Regions from separate parts of the Chromobacterium sp. CV08 genome, predicted to be linked through region 2. Evidence: predicted binding sites of a transcription regulator. Region 2 holds the regulator's gene; the other holds the start of a gene.
The links. Region 2 encodes FNR, which switches genes on or off when oxygen is low (the NO sensors DNR and NnrR bind a similar motif). Its sites were predicted from a motif close to TTGATNNNNATCAA; they were not measured.
Positions count from the first base shown of each region.

Region 1: the regulator FNR is predicted to act here: its motif matches at 3,250-3,263, upstream of WNM05_RS05245 (DUF3149 domain-containing protein).

Region 1 is NZ_CP150453.1:1,113,823-1,120,587, reverse strand. Features, by position in the region: gene WNM05_RS05255 (arginine deiminase) at 1-996, opposite strand, end outside; gene arcD (arginine-ornithine antiporter) at 1,072-2,523, opposite strand; gene WNM05_RS05245 (DUF3149 domain-containing protein) at 3,046-3,177, opposite strand; gene WNM05_RS05240 (CDP-6-deoxy-delta-3,4-glucoseen reductase) at 3,352-4,383, opposite strand; gene WNM05_RS05235 (SDR family oxidoreductase) at 4,423-5,343, shown strand; gene trmB (tRNA (guanosine(46)-N7)-methyltransferase TrmB) at 5,381-6,061, shown strand; gene WNM05_RS05225 (glutathione peroxidase) at 6,117-6,596, opposite strand; gene WNM05_RS05220 (DUF1841 family protein) at 6,729-6,765, shown strand, end outside.
Region 2 is NZ_CP150453.1:1,280,934-1,287,698, reverse strand. Features, by position in the region: gene WNM05_RS06055 (RNA methyltransferase) at 1-545, shown strand, start outside; gene WNM05_RS06050 (DUF1853 family protein) at 535-1,452, shown strand; gene fnr (fumarate/nitrate reduction transcriptional regulator Fnr) at 1,502-2,248, opposite strand; gene hemN (oxygen-independent coproporphyrinogen III oxidase) at 2,355-3,761, shown strand; gene WNM05_RS06035 (methyl-accepting chemotaxis protein) at 3,928-5,943, shown strand; gene WNM05_RS06030 (alanine/glycine:cation symporter family protein) at 6,017-6,765, opposite strand, start outside.

The DNA of each region.
Region 1 (6,765 bases), 170 kb from region 2:
CACGCGGATCTCGCCAAGGCCCAGCGCCTCGCGCACCACGTCCACCAGCTTCATGCCCTCGTGGCGCTCGAAGCGCACCTCGCCCTCGCGGTCGCCTGCGTACATGCTGGTGCAGGTGATTTCGTCGACCACGTCCGGGAAGACCGACAGCAGGTCGATGTCGAGGAAGCTGAACACGGTGTCCAGATGCATCGCCGCGCGCGATTTCGGCATCTGGCAGGCGATGACGCGACGGGCGCCGCCGTCGCGGTGCAGCACGCGCTTGGCCACCTGCACCACCGCCTGCGGGCTGGTGCGCTCGCCCATGCCGATCAGCACGACGCCGTTGCCGATAGGCATCACGTCGCCGCCTTCCAGCGTGGCCGGACCGTGGTCCGAGTCGCAACCGCCCCACCAGATGTTGACCTTGCCGGCGAAGTACGGGTGGAACTGATAGATCGCCTGCAACAGCAGCGTTTCCTGGCGGCGGGCCGGCCAGTACATCGGGTTCAGCGTCACGCCCTCATAGATCCAGCAAGACGGGTCGCGCTGGAACAGGCTGTTGGGAACCGGCGGCAGCACGAATTCGGAACGGTCCAGATAGCCGCCGAACAGGCCTTTCGGATCGAAGGGCAGCTCGAACTTGGCGATGCCGCCGACCAGGTGCTCGGCCAGCTGGGCCGACGGCATTTCCTTCAGCCAGCTGCGCAGATCCTGCAGCATGCCGATACCGACGTTGTCGGCCTTGACCTTGCGGTCCAGCACCCAGTCGCGGGCGGCCTTGTCGTCCAGCACCTTGGCCAGCGCGTCGTGCACCTCGATCACCTCGATGCCGCGGGCGCGCATCTGCTCGACCATATAGGCATGGTCCTTCTGAGCGCGCTCCACCCAGATCACGTCGTCGAACAGCAGATCGTGGCAGTTGTCCGGGGTCAGCCGCTTGTGGGCGAGGCCGGGACGGCACACCATCACGGTTCGCAGCTTGCCGCATTCGGAATGGACACCAAATTTGGTCATGACGATACTCCTTGATTCTTGTTGGACTTCAGGGACGGGCGGACCGCCCCCATGACTGGTTTCGAAATCTTTCGGCTACAGGCCGATCTTGCCCGCAGCCAGCATGTAGACCGCGATCAGCGCCAGCACCACCACGATGGCGGCCAGCACGGCCTCGATCAGGTTGAACGGCTTCCGGCCCTGCTCCTTCTTGGCCCACAGGTAGAACAGCAGGCCCGGGGCGTACAGCACCATGGACAGGAACAGATACTTGGGACCGGCGGCGTAGATCAGCCAGGCGCCGTAGACGGTGGCCAGCACCGCGGTCCAGAACTCCTTGGCCCGGCTCTCTCCGGCGGCGTAGCCCTCGCCTCGGCTGGCCACCAGCCAGGAATAGCCGGCGCACAGCAGGTAGGGGATCAAGATCATCGAAGTGGCCAGCGACAGCAGCGCCAGGTAGCCGGCCGAGCTCTTCAGCGTGATCAGCAGGAAGAGCTGGATCAGGCCGTTGGTCAGCCACAGCGAGGCCGCCGGCGTGTCGTTGGCGTTGACGGTGCCGAACACCTTCGGCATCACGCCGTCCTTGCCGGCGAGGTAGGGGGCCTCGGCGGCCAGCAGCGTCCAGGCCAGCAGCGCGCCGCCTACCGAGATCACCAGACCGGCGTTCATCAGGTTGGCGCCGACCGGGCCGAAGGCCTTTTGCAGCACATAGGCGGTGGACGGGTTCTTCAGCGCGGCCAGCTCGGCCTGCGTCATCACGCCCAGCGACAGCACCGACACGGCGACCAAGAGCGCGATGGTCAACAGGAAGCCGATCACCGTGGCCTTGCCGACGTCCCGCATGCTCTCGGCCCGGCCGGAGAACATCGAGGCGCCCTCGATGCCGATGAAGACCCATACCGTCACCAGCATCGTGCTCTTGACCTGGTCGACGACGGAGCCGAGCTTGGCATTGCCCCAGAAATCCAGGCTGAAGGTATCGACCTTGAAGGCGAACACGATCAGCGCGATAAACAGCGCCAGCGGCACCAGCTTGGCGACGGTGGTGATGGTGTTGATGAAGGCCGCGCCATGCACGCCGCGCAGCACCAGGAAGTGCAGGCACCACAACAGCACCGAGGCGCAGGCGATCGCGATCGGCGTGTTGCCGTCGCCGAAGGCCGGAATCCAGAAGGCCAGCGCCGAGAACATCACCACGAAGTAGGAGACGTTGCCTATCCAGGCCGAGATCCAGTAGCCCCAGGCCGAGTTGAAGCCCATGTAGTCGCCGAAGCCGGCCCTGGCGTAGCCGTAGACGCCGCCGGAGACTTCCGGTTTGCGCGAGGCCAGCATCTGGAACACGAAGGCCAGCGCCAACATGCCGACAAAGGTGATGGCCCAGCCGATCAGGATGGCGCCGGCGCTGGCGCCGGCCGCCATGTTCTGCGGCAACGAAAAGATGCCGCCGCCTATCATCGAGCCGACGACCAGCGCCGTCAGCGCGCCCAGCTTCAGCCTGGGCGCGGCGCCTTCGACGAGGCCGGCCTGGCTTGCAGTTTCAGTGGACATTTTCATTCTCCAATCGAGGGATGTGAACCGTGTTTTTTCTCTGTTTATTATTAAATTCTTATCATCTGAAATAATGGTATACGCGGTTAAAACGGCCGTTCCACAGTTGTCGCGAGCGGGATTGATTTGCATCAAGCGGGCAAGCGGGACAAAACGCCCACTAGCGGGAAATGCGACCAAGGCTTGCAGCAAGGCGTCATACCGTGGCGCCGGCCTGGCGCCAGGTTCAGCATAGGTGCAGTGCCGTCAGCCGTCTGACGGCATCTGCAATACCATGACCTGAAGCAAGAAAGAATAAAATGTCGATTAAAATCAACATCTTAATAAAATGACGATGTGCATTTCGCATCACGCGGACAAAATTATCCGGCATCGCTCAGCGCAATGACATTATTGAGGGACCCCGCGGCCACGAGGAAAGTTCGCCACCCGGACCGGAGAAAAAAAGAGGCGGATACGGCCCACCACCGTACCCGCCAACACACACATCAAGAGGAAATGCGGAAACTCAAACGACGATTGTCACTTGCCGGGCCGGTTGATATTCCTGAAGATCACCCACAACGCACCCAGCACCACCAAGGTGGTCACCACGATCGTCAATAGGCTCAGGCGGCCCACGTCGTCGGACAACAGCAAGGTCAACAACTCCATGGTCTCCTCCTTTCGGGCCTCTGGCCCCGTTTGCTTGCCGATGACATAATAACCATCTCACCAACAATGGGATTGACCCATATCAAACCGCGGCCCCGCCCCGTTTGATGCTGCGCAAATAAAAAGCCCCCGGCTGAAAGCCGGGGGCTTTATGTATACAAATCAGAATCTTGTCTACTTGGCGCCGCTATTCATGTCCTTGGCCAGGAAAAAGGCGTCGGAGAAGAATTCGTCGTTGGGCAGGCCGCGTTCGCGGGTGAAGGTGCCGTGGGCCGCCTCCACCATCACCGGCGCGCCGCAGGCATAGACCTGGTAGCCGGACAAATCGGCGAAGTCCTCCAGCACCGCCTGGTGCACAAAGCCGGTGCGGCCGGTCCAGCCGTCTTCCGGCAGCGCCTCGGACAGCACCGGAACATAACGGATGTGCGGATGGGCCGCCGCCCAGCCCTCGGCCAGCTCGGCCATGTACAGGTCGGCCTTGCTGCGGGCGCCCCAGTAGAACGCCATAGGCCGGGTGATGCCGTGATGGATGGCATGCTCGATGATGCCCTTCACCGGCGCGAAGCCGGTGCCGCTGGCGATCAGCACGACGGGCTTGTCCGAGTCCTCGCGCAGGAAGAAGGAGCCCAGCGGGCCCTTGAAGCGCATGATTTCGCGCTCCTTCATCTGCTGGAACACGTATTCGGAGAAGGAGCCGCCCGGCTGGTGGCGGATGTGCAACTCCAGGAAGGCGTCGTCGTGCGGCGCGTTGGCGATGGAGAAGCTGCGCTTCTTGCCGTCCTTCATCAGAATGTCGATATACTGGCCGGCGCGGAACTGCAGCCGCTCCGACACCGGCAGCTTCAGCTTCAGCACCGCCACGTCGTGGATCTTTTCGATCTTTTCGACGCGGCACGGCAGCGTCTTGATCTGCATGTCGCCGGCGCCGGTGACTTCGCGCACTTCGATGCTGACATCGCCCTGCGGCCGCGAACAGCAGAACAAGGCCATGCCCTGCGCCTGCTCGGCCGGCGTCAGCGCCTTTTCCTGGAAACCGTCCTGGCTGACTTCGCCGTCCACCACCTTGCCCTTGCAGGCGCCGCAGGCGCCGTCGCGGCAACCGTAGGGCAGGCCTATGCCCTGACGCAGCGCGGCTTCAAGAATGGTTTCGTGCGCTTCCACACCGAATGTATGCCCACTGGGGAGCACCTTCACCTGGCAAGTCATGTCGTTTCTCAATCCCGAATTCTGGCTAAAATGCACACCATGCGTACCCTACTTGTTGTCGGCGCCGGCGATGTCGCCCGCCGTGCCCTGCCCTTGTTGCAATCCCGCTGGCGAGTGCTGGCGCTGTGCCGCTCCGACCAGGCCGCCTCGCGCTGGCGCGCGCTCGGCGCCAAGCCGGTGCCGGCCGACCTCGACCGCCCCGACAGCCTGGAAAGGCTGGCCGGCCTGGCCGACGCCGTGCTGCTCACCGCGCCGCCTCCCGGACAGGGCCGGAGCGACCCCAGAATGCGCAAGTTATTGTACGCGCTGGCAAAAGGCAACAGCATACCACAGCAACTGGTCTATATCAGCAGCAGCGGCGTCTACGGAGATGCGAATAGCATGCTTCTCGATGAAACCGCGGCGCTGAAGCCACAGAGCGAGCGCGCGATGCGCCGCGTCGACGCCGAGTCGGCGCTGCGCCGCTTCGCCGCCGCCCGCGGCGCGGCGCTGACGATACTGCGCGCGCCCGGCATCTACGCCGACGAGCGGCTGCCGCTGGCGCGCTTCGCCGCCGGCGAGCCGCTGATCGACGCAGCCGAGGACAGCTGGAGCAACCATATCCACGCCGACGATCTGGCGCGGCTGTGCGTGGCCGCGCTGGACCGCCGCCGCAGCGGCATCCGCGTCTACAACGCCTGCGACGACCGGCCGCTGCCGGTCGGCGAATGGTATCAAAGACTCGCCGACACGCTGGGCCTCGCTTGCCCGCCGCGGCTGCCGCGCGACAAGGCCCGCCGGCGGATGTCGCCGCAACGCTGGTCCTTCCTGGCAGAGTCCCGCCGTCTCGACAACCGGCGCGTCCGCAGCGAGCTGGGCACGCCGCTGCTCTGGCCCAGCGTCTTGCAATACCTGGCGGCGCTGGACGCCGATCCGGCGCGCAAGGCGGCAATACTCGCAAGCTACGCCGAGATTCGGTAACATCGCGGTTTTTTTGAGTTTTCAGCAGGCCAGCAAAATGGAAAATCCGGCTTTCAAACGAGCGATCAGAAGCTTTGTGCTGCGGCAGGGCCATCTGTCCGCAGGTCAGCAGCGTGCGATGGACGAAGGCATGCCGCGCTGGGGCATAGCCTATCGCCCCGAGCCGATCGATCTGGAACAGGCCTTCGGACGCGCCGCGCCCAAAATCCTGGAAATCGGCTTCGGCATGGGCGGCGCCACGGCCGAGATCGCGGCCGCCAACCCGGACAAGGACTACCTGGGCATCGAGGTGCACGGCCCCGGCGTCGGCAATCTGTGCAAGCTGATCGCCGAGAAGGAGTTGAGCAATCTGCGGCTGATGCGCCACGACGCGGTCGAAGTGCTGGACAATATGCTGCCGGACGGCAGCCTGGACGGCGTGCACATCTTCTTCCCCGACCCCTGGCACAAGAAACGCCACAACAAGCGCCGCCTGATCCAGGCGCCGCTGGTGGCCAAGCTGGCCAAAAAGCTGAAGCCGGGCGGCTATTTCCACGCCGCCACCGACTGGGAGGATTACGCGATCCAGATCCTCGAAGTGCTGAGCGGCGACCCCGATCTGGAAAACACCGCAGACGGCTACGCGCCGCGCCCGGACTACCGCCCGCTGACCAAGTTCGAAGCCCGCGGCATCAAGCTGGGCCACGGCGTGTGGGACCTGGTCTTCCGCCGCAAGTAGGCCGCGTCGCCCGTAGGGTGCGTCACCCCGTAGGGGCGACGCACCGACAAGCGCCTCACCGCCCCAACAAGGCCTTGATATCGTCGACCAGCTCGTGCGGCTCCACCGCCGGCTCGTAACGCTTCACCACCCTGCCGCGGCCGTCGACCAGAAACTTGGTGAAGTTCCACTTGATCGGGTGCGGGCGGTCGGAATCGGCCTGGGTCAGCCAGCGCCACAGCGGATGCGCGCCGTCGCCGTTGACCTCCAGCTTGGAAAACAGCGGGAAGGATACGCCGAAGCGCGCCCGGCAGAACGCCAGGATCTCCCGCTCGCCGCCCGGCTCCTGACCGCCGAACTGGTTGCACGGAAAACCGAGCACCGCGAAACCCTGGTCGGCGAAATAGTCCTGCAGCTCCTGCAGACCGGCGTATTGCCGCGTATAGCCGCACTCGCTGGCGGTGTTCACCAGCAGCAGCACCTTGCCCTCGTAGGCCGACAGCGCCTGCTGGGCGCCGTCGGCCCGCTGCGCGCTAAAATCGTAGAGCGTGGTCATGACAAGCTCCGTCCCGTATAATGCCGCAGCCCGGAATGGCAGCCGCCTGCGACCCTGACCCTTGCTGTTTGAAGACTGCTCGGACGGCCCGTCCACACCGAGTCCCGCCCGTTATCGCCGAGGTCTATACCAATGTTGTTCAACCCCAGCCGCCAGGACGCCCGTCGTT
Region 2 (6,765 bases):
TGGCCGAGGCGCTGGACGACGTCACCGTCGCCTGCGCGCTGACCAGCCGCCGCCGCGAGCTGACGACGCCGCTGGCGACGCCGCGCCAGACCGCGCCGGAGCTGATCGCCCGCGCCCGCGACGGCGAACAGGTGGCCCTGGTGTTCGGCAACGAGACCTTCGGCCTATCGATAGAAGAAGTGGAACAGTGCAATCGGCTGCTGACGATACCGGGCAATCCGGACTACTTCTCGCTGAACCTGGCGATGGCGGTGCAAGTGATGACCTACGAGCTGTTCAGCCACACCGGCGTCGACGTCGAATACCTGCGGCCCGACGGCGAGGCCGCGACCCAGGGCGAGGTAGACGGCATGTGCGGCCACCTGGGACAGGCGATGGACGACATCGGCTATTTCGAGCGCCGCAACAGCGAGCGGCTGATGCGGAGGATGCGCGCGCTGTTCAACCGCGCCGGGGTCTTGCGCGAGGAGATCGACATCCTGCGCGGCTTCTTCAAGCAGGTGCAGCGCGCCGCCGACGGCAGCCTGAAACGGGATGGCGACTGAGACCGCTTTCGATCCGCCCTGCGCGCACCCATCGGTGCGCGATCTCGCCTTTCTGCTGAGCTCCCCGTCCCCGTGGCATAGCGGTGCAGACCTGCCGCCGGAACGCCTGCTGGGCGCCGACGGCCCGGCACTGCTCGGCCGGCTGGAGCGGGACCCGGCCCCGCTGCTGGCCTGGCTCGCCGGCGGCGGCAACGACAAGCGGCTCGGACGATATGCCGAACGACTTTTCTCCTTCTGGTTCCGGCAGGCGCCGCACATCCGCCTAGCCGCGGAAAACCTGAACGTCATCAACGGCGAGCGCCGCACGGTGGGCGAGTTCGACTTCCTGCTCTGGCTGGACGGCGAGCCCTGGCATCTGGAAACCGCCAGCAAATTCTATCTTCGGCTCGGCGCCGACCCCGACTCGCTGGTCGGTCCCAGCCTGCGCGACGCCTGGCGGCTGAAAGCGACCAAACTTGCCACACAATTGCGTTTGAGCCGCCATCCGGACGCCGCCGCGCGGCTGCCGGACGGCTTCGCCGGCTGCCGCGCCGGCGCCCGGCTGAGCGGCTGGATCTTCTGCCGGGAGCAGCGGGCCTTGCCGCCGCCGCTGGCGCCGGATGCCTTGCTCGGCTGGCATGCGCCGCTGGCCGGGGCCTGGCCCCGCCGCCACGCCGACTCGCGCTGGGCCTGGCTGCCGCGGCTGTCCTGGCTGGCGCCGGCATCGCTGGCGCGGGCCGACACGCTGGACGAGGCGGCGCTGCGCGAGCGGCTGCTGAGCAGCCGGTCGCCGCAACTGGTGGCCGAGTTGCAGCCGGACGGCGGCGGCCGCTGGCGCGAGACCGCCCGCGGCTTCGTCACGCCGGAAGGCTGGCCTGACCCGCAGCGACTGGCCGAACTGCGCGCCCGCATCGCCGGCGGGCAATAAAAAAGGGCAGGCTCCCGGCCTGCCCTCGTCATGCGGCGCCCCGCCCGGCTCAATGGCCGCTGGCGTGCAGACAGCCGGAAATCAGGTTCTTCAGATCCTGCGACTTCACCAGCTGGATGTGCTTGTGGTCGACGGTGATCCAGCCCTGCTGCTGGAACTTCGACAGCGTGCGGCTGACCGTTTCCAGCTTCAGGCCGAGGAAGCTGCCTATCTCCTCGCGGCTCATGCGCAGGATGAAGTCGTTCGCGGCGAAACCGCGGGTCGACAGCCGCTGCGACAGATTCAGCAGGAAGGCGGCGATGCGCTCCTCCGCCTTCATATTGCCGAGCAGCAGCATCACGTTCTGGTCCCGGACGATCTCCCGGCTCATCAGCCGGTAGAAATGGTGCTGCAGGCTGGGAATGTCGCGGCTCAGCGTCTCCATCCGGCTGAACGGCAGCTCGCACACCTCGCTGTCCTCCAGCGCGATCGCGTCGCAGCTGTGGCTGCTGGTGGAAATGCCGTCCAGGCCCATCAGCTCGCCCGACATCAAAAAGCCGGTGACCTGCTCGCGGCCGTCCTGGCTGGCGACCGAGGTCTTGAAGAAGCCGGTGCGCACCGCGTACAGCGACTTGAATCCCTCACCGCTGCGGAACAGGTACTCGCCGCGCTTCAGGCGGCGGCTCTGGCGGATCACCGTGTCCAGCTGGCTCATCTCCTCGCGGTTGAGCCCGACAGGCAGGCACAGCTCGCGGAGGCTGCAGCTGGAGCAGGAGATTTTCAGTGTGTGCAGGGAAGTTTGATTTTGTTCAGACATGCTGTGTTTGCCGCAAGCTGTCGAAGCTTGACCCTTGTCAATACGGAATTCGCAGGTTTTCCGCAAATTTACCAGTCCACCAGAAGTTTTACCATCCGAATACGACATGAAAACCACCCGTCCATTTTCTCCCGCCCATTTCGAGTTCGATCGGGAACTGATCGAGCGCCTCGACGGATCGGGACCAAGATACACGTCTTACCCGACCGCGGACCGCTTCACGCCGGGCTTTTCCGCTGACAATTACCAGCACAGTCTGCGCCAGCGCCGGATCGGAGCCAATCGCAAACCTTTATCATTGTACGCTCATATACCGTTTTGCAACACAATTTGTTATTACTGTGCCTGCAACAAGATCATTACCAAAAACAAGAGCCTGGCCGACCGCTACCTCGACTATCTGGAGCGGGAAATCCGCCTGACGGCCGAGGAACTGGGCTGCCGCGAAAAGGTGATACAGCTGCATTTCGGCGGCGGCACACCGACCTTCCTGTCCGATGCCCAGCTCGAGCGTCTGATGGGCATCCTGGGAAGCCACTTCGAATTCCTGAGCGACGGAGAATATTCCATCGAGATCGATCCGCGCAAGGTTAAACGTGAAACAATGTTCAAGCTGGCAGAATATGGCTTCAACCGGATCAGCGTCGGCGTCCAGGACTTCAACGCCGAGGTGCAGCGCGCCGTCAACCGCGTCCAGAGCGAGGCCGAGACCCGCGCGGTGATAGACGCCGGTCGCGAGGCCGGCATGAAATCGGTCAGCCTGGACCTGATCTACGGCCTGCCGCAGCAAAGCCGCGAGACAATGCGCGACACGCTGGAAAAGGCCCTGGCGCTCGATCCCGACCGGCTGGCCCTGTACAACTACGCCCACCTGCCGTCGGTGTTCATGCCGCAGCGGCGCATCATGGAGGCCGAACTGCCTTCGCCGGCGGTCAAGCTGGACATCCTGCAGGACGCGGTACGGATGCTGACCGACGCCGGCTATGTCTTCATCGGCATGGACCATTTCGCCAAGCCGGACGACGAGTTGGCGGTCGCGCTGCGCCAGGGCCGGCTGCAACGCAATTTCCAGGGCTATTCCACCCATGCCGACTGCGACATGCTCGGCTTCGGCGTCTCGGCCATCGGCAAGGTCGGGTCCTGTTACAGCCAGAACGACAAGACGCTCGACGACTATTACGCCGCGCTGGACCAGGGCCGGCTACCGGTGACGCGCGGGCTGGAGCTGGACAACGACGATGTGCTGCGCCGCACCGTCATCCAGGGGCTGATGTGTCGCTTTTCGCTGTCGGTCGAAGCGATAGAAGAAGTCCACGGCATCAATTTCGCCCAGTATTTTGCGGCGGAAATGCCACAGATCCGCGATTTCCAGCAGCAGGGCCTGCTGTCCTTCGACGGCGACTTCCTGATGGTGGAGCCGAAGGGGCGCTTCCTGATCCGCAATATCGCGATGATTTTCGACCGCCACCTGCGCGAGCGCGAGACCCGCGCCCGCTACTCCAAGACCATCTGAGCCTGTCGCGGGCGGGGGCTCTCCCCGCCCCCCGCCGCCCCCGGCTCCTAAGACAGGTGGTGCTTATTTTTCCCTTTGCGATAAGCAAAATCACTTATACAAAGGGGTATGCAGGCGTGCCGGGCAGAAGCAGGCGCGGTAGTCCGCTTTCGCAAGGAGCCGCCCCATGTCCACCCCCATCGTCAGGCTGATGCAGCGCCTCAGCTATCCGAAACGCTTCGCCGTCATCGGCCTGGTCTTCGCCGCCGCCCTGCTCTATCTGATGTACGGCCTGTATCACAGCAATCAGGACAATATCGAGTCCACGGCCAAGGAAAGGGTCGGCGTCGCCTATATGCAGCCGCTGACCGCGATGCTGGCGCAGGCCCAGCAGGGACAGGAGTTGGCGGTCCGCGCGGCGCTGGGAGAAGCCCGGGCCAAAAGCGAACTGCCGTCCGCCGTCCAGCAGTTGCAGGGCCGATGGCAGGCGCTGCAGGACGTCAATGGCAAGCTCGGCGCCGAGTTGGGCGGCGACGCCGCCTGGAAGGACGCCGCCGCCGCCTGGGACAAGCTGAAAGCGACCCAGTCCGCCCAGCCTTCGCAATGGATAGCCGTCTACGGCAATCTCAGCGACAAGCTGAACAATCTGATCGGCGCCGTCAGCGACAACTCCAATCTGACGCTGGACCCCGATATCGACACCTATTACCTGATGGACGCGGCCACCGCCAAGCTGACCACGCTGATCAGCCATCTGGGCGAGGCCTACGCCATCGCCTCTCAGGCCGAAGCCGACCATGCCCTCGAACCCGCCCAGCGCGACCGCCTGGTGGAACTGCGGCCGCTGATCGCCGAAGTCAACGACGGCCTGGCCGGCGACATCGCCAAGGCCGTCGCCTACAACGCCGAGCTGAAGCCCGACATGTCGTCGCAGGCGGACAAGCTGGCGGCGCTGCTGAAAGGCCAGCTGCCGGCGATAGACGACGCCGTCGGCGGCAAGACAGGCGCCGGCGGACTGAAAGTCGCCGGGTACGGCGCCGACGCCGCCCAGGCCGTATCCGGCTACATCGCCGTCGGACTGGGCAGCCTCGATCGCTTGCTGCAGGCGCGGATGGAGCGGACGGCCAAGCAGCGCAACAGCTATATCGCCATCGGCGTCGCGGCGATGCTGCTGGCCATCTTCCTGTTCCACCAGCTCTATCTGTCGATCACGCTGCAGCTGGGCGGAGAGCCCGGCTATGTGCAACAGGTGGTGGAACAGCTGGCTGCGGGCCGGCTGGACACCCGCATCCACCTGCGCGAACGCGACGAACTCAGCCTGCTGGCGGCGATACGCCAGATGCGCAATCAGCTGCGCGAGACGGTGAGCCAGCTGCTGGAAACCTCGCGCGAGGTCAAGCGGGCGGCCGACGCGATGGCGCACAGCGCGCAAAGCATCACCGCCGGCAGCGCCCGGCAGAGCGAGGCGGCAGCCAGCATGGCCGCGGCGATAGAAGAGCTGAGCACCAGCCTGTCCGAGTGCGCGACGCAATCGGAACAGGCCGACAGGCTGTCCACCGACGCCGCCAGCCGCTCGTCGGACGGCAACCGGGTCATCTCCGCCACCGCCAGCAGCATGGACGGCATCGTCCGCGACGTGTCCTCGGTGTCCGACACCATCAACGACCTCGGCCGGCAGTCCGAGTCCATCACCGGCATCGTCGACGTGATACGCGACGTCGCCGAACAGACCAATCTATTGGCGCTGAACGCGGCGATCGAGGCGGCGCGCGCCGGCGAAATGGGCCGCGGCTTCGCCGTCGTCGCCGACGAGGTCCGCAAGCTGGCCGAGCGCACCGCGCTGTCGACCACCGAGATCAGCGACATCGTCAGCCAGATCCGGCAGACCGCGCAGAAAGGCAACGACAGCATGCAGCAGGGCATGCGGTCCATCATGGACGGCCAGCAACGCGCCGGCGAGGCCGGCACCAGCATGGACAACATCCGCCGCTGCGTCGACGAGGTGCTGGACAGCATTCATAGCATCACGTCCTCGCTGCGCGAACAGAGCAGCGCCAGCCAGACGCTGGCGCAGAGCGTCGAGCAGGTGTCGCGGATGTCGGAACAGAACAGTCTGGCGGTCAAGGACAGCGCGGCGACGGCCGGCGAGTTGCAGGCGATCTCGCAACGTCTGGTGGGCCTGGCCGGACGCTTCACCGTTTGACAAGCGGGGTCACGCCCATGGAAAAAGCCCGCCGAAAACGGCGGGCTTCGTCATCGCGTCAGGAGCAACGGGCTTACCAGATGCCCTTCTCCACCTTGCCGGCCAGTTCAGGATACTGGTCGGCCTTGAACGCCGGCGCGGCGACGCCGGCCTTCAGCTGGCGCTGGTAGTCGCCCAACACGGTGAAGAAACAGCGCGACAGCAGCACGATGGCCACCAGATTGATCAGCGCCATCAGGCCCATCGCCAGGTCGGCCATGTCCCAGACCAGCGGCAGGCTGGCCAGCGCGCCGAACAGCACCATCGCCAGCACCACCAGGCGGAAGGCCAGCAGCGCCCGCCTGCTGCTGCGGATGAACTCGACGTTGCCTTCGGCGTAGGCGTAATTGCCCAGTATCGACGAGAACGCGAACAGGAACATCGCCACCGCCAGGAAGGACACGCCCATCGGGCCGAACTGCGACTCGACGGCCTTCTGTGTCAGCGCGACGCCGCTCAGGCCCTGATCGTGCACGCCGGACAGCAGGATGATGGCGGCGGTCGCCGTGCACACCACCATGGTGTCGATGAAGACGCCGAACATCTGGATCGCGCCCTGGCTGGCCGGGTGCTTGGACGTGGCGGTGGCCGCGGCGTTAGGCGCCGAACCCATGCCGGCCTCGTTGGAGAACAGGCCTCGCTTGATGCCCAGCATCATGGCCTGGCTGACCGCGTAGCCGGCGACGCCGCCGGCGGCCTGCTCCAGACCCAGCGCGCTCTTGACGATCAGGACCACCAGGCCCGGCAGCTCGGCCGCGTGGATGGCCAGCACGTAGAAAGCCA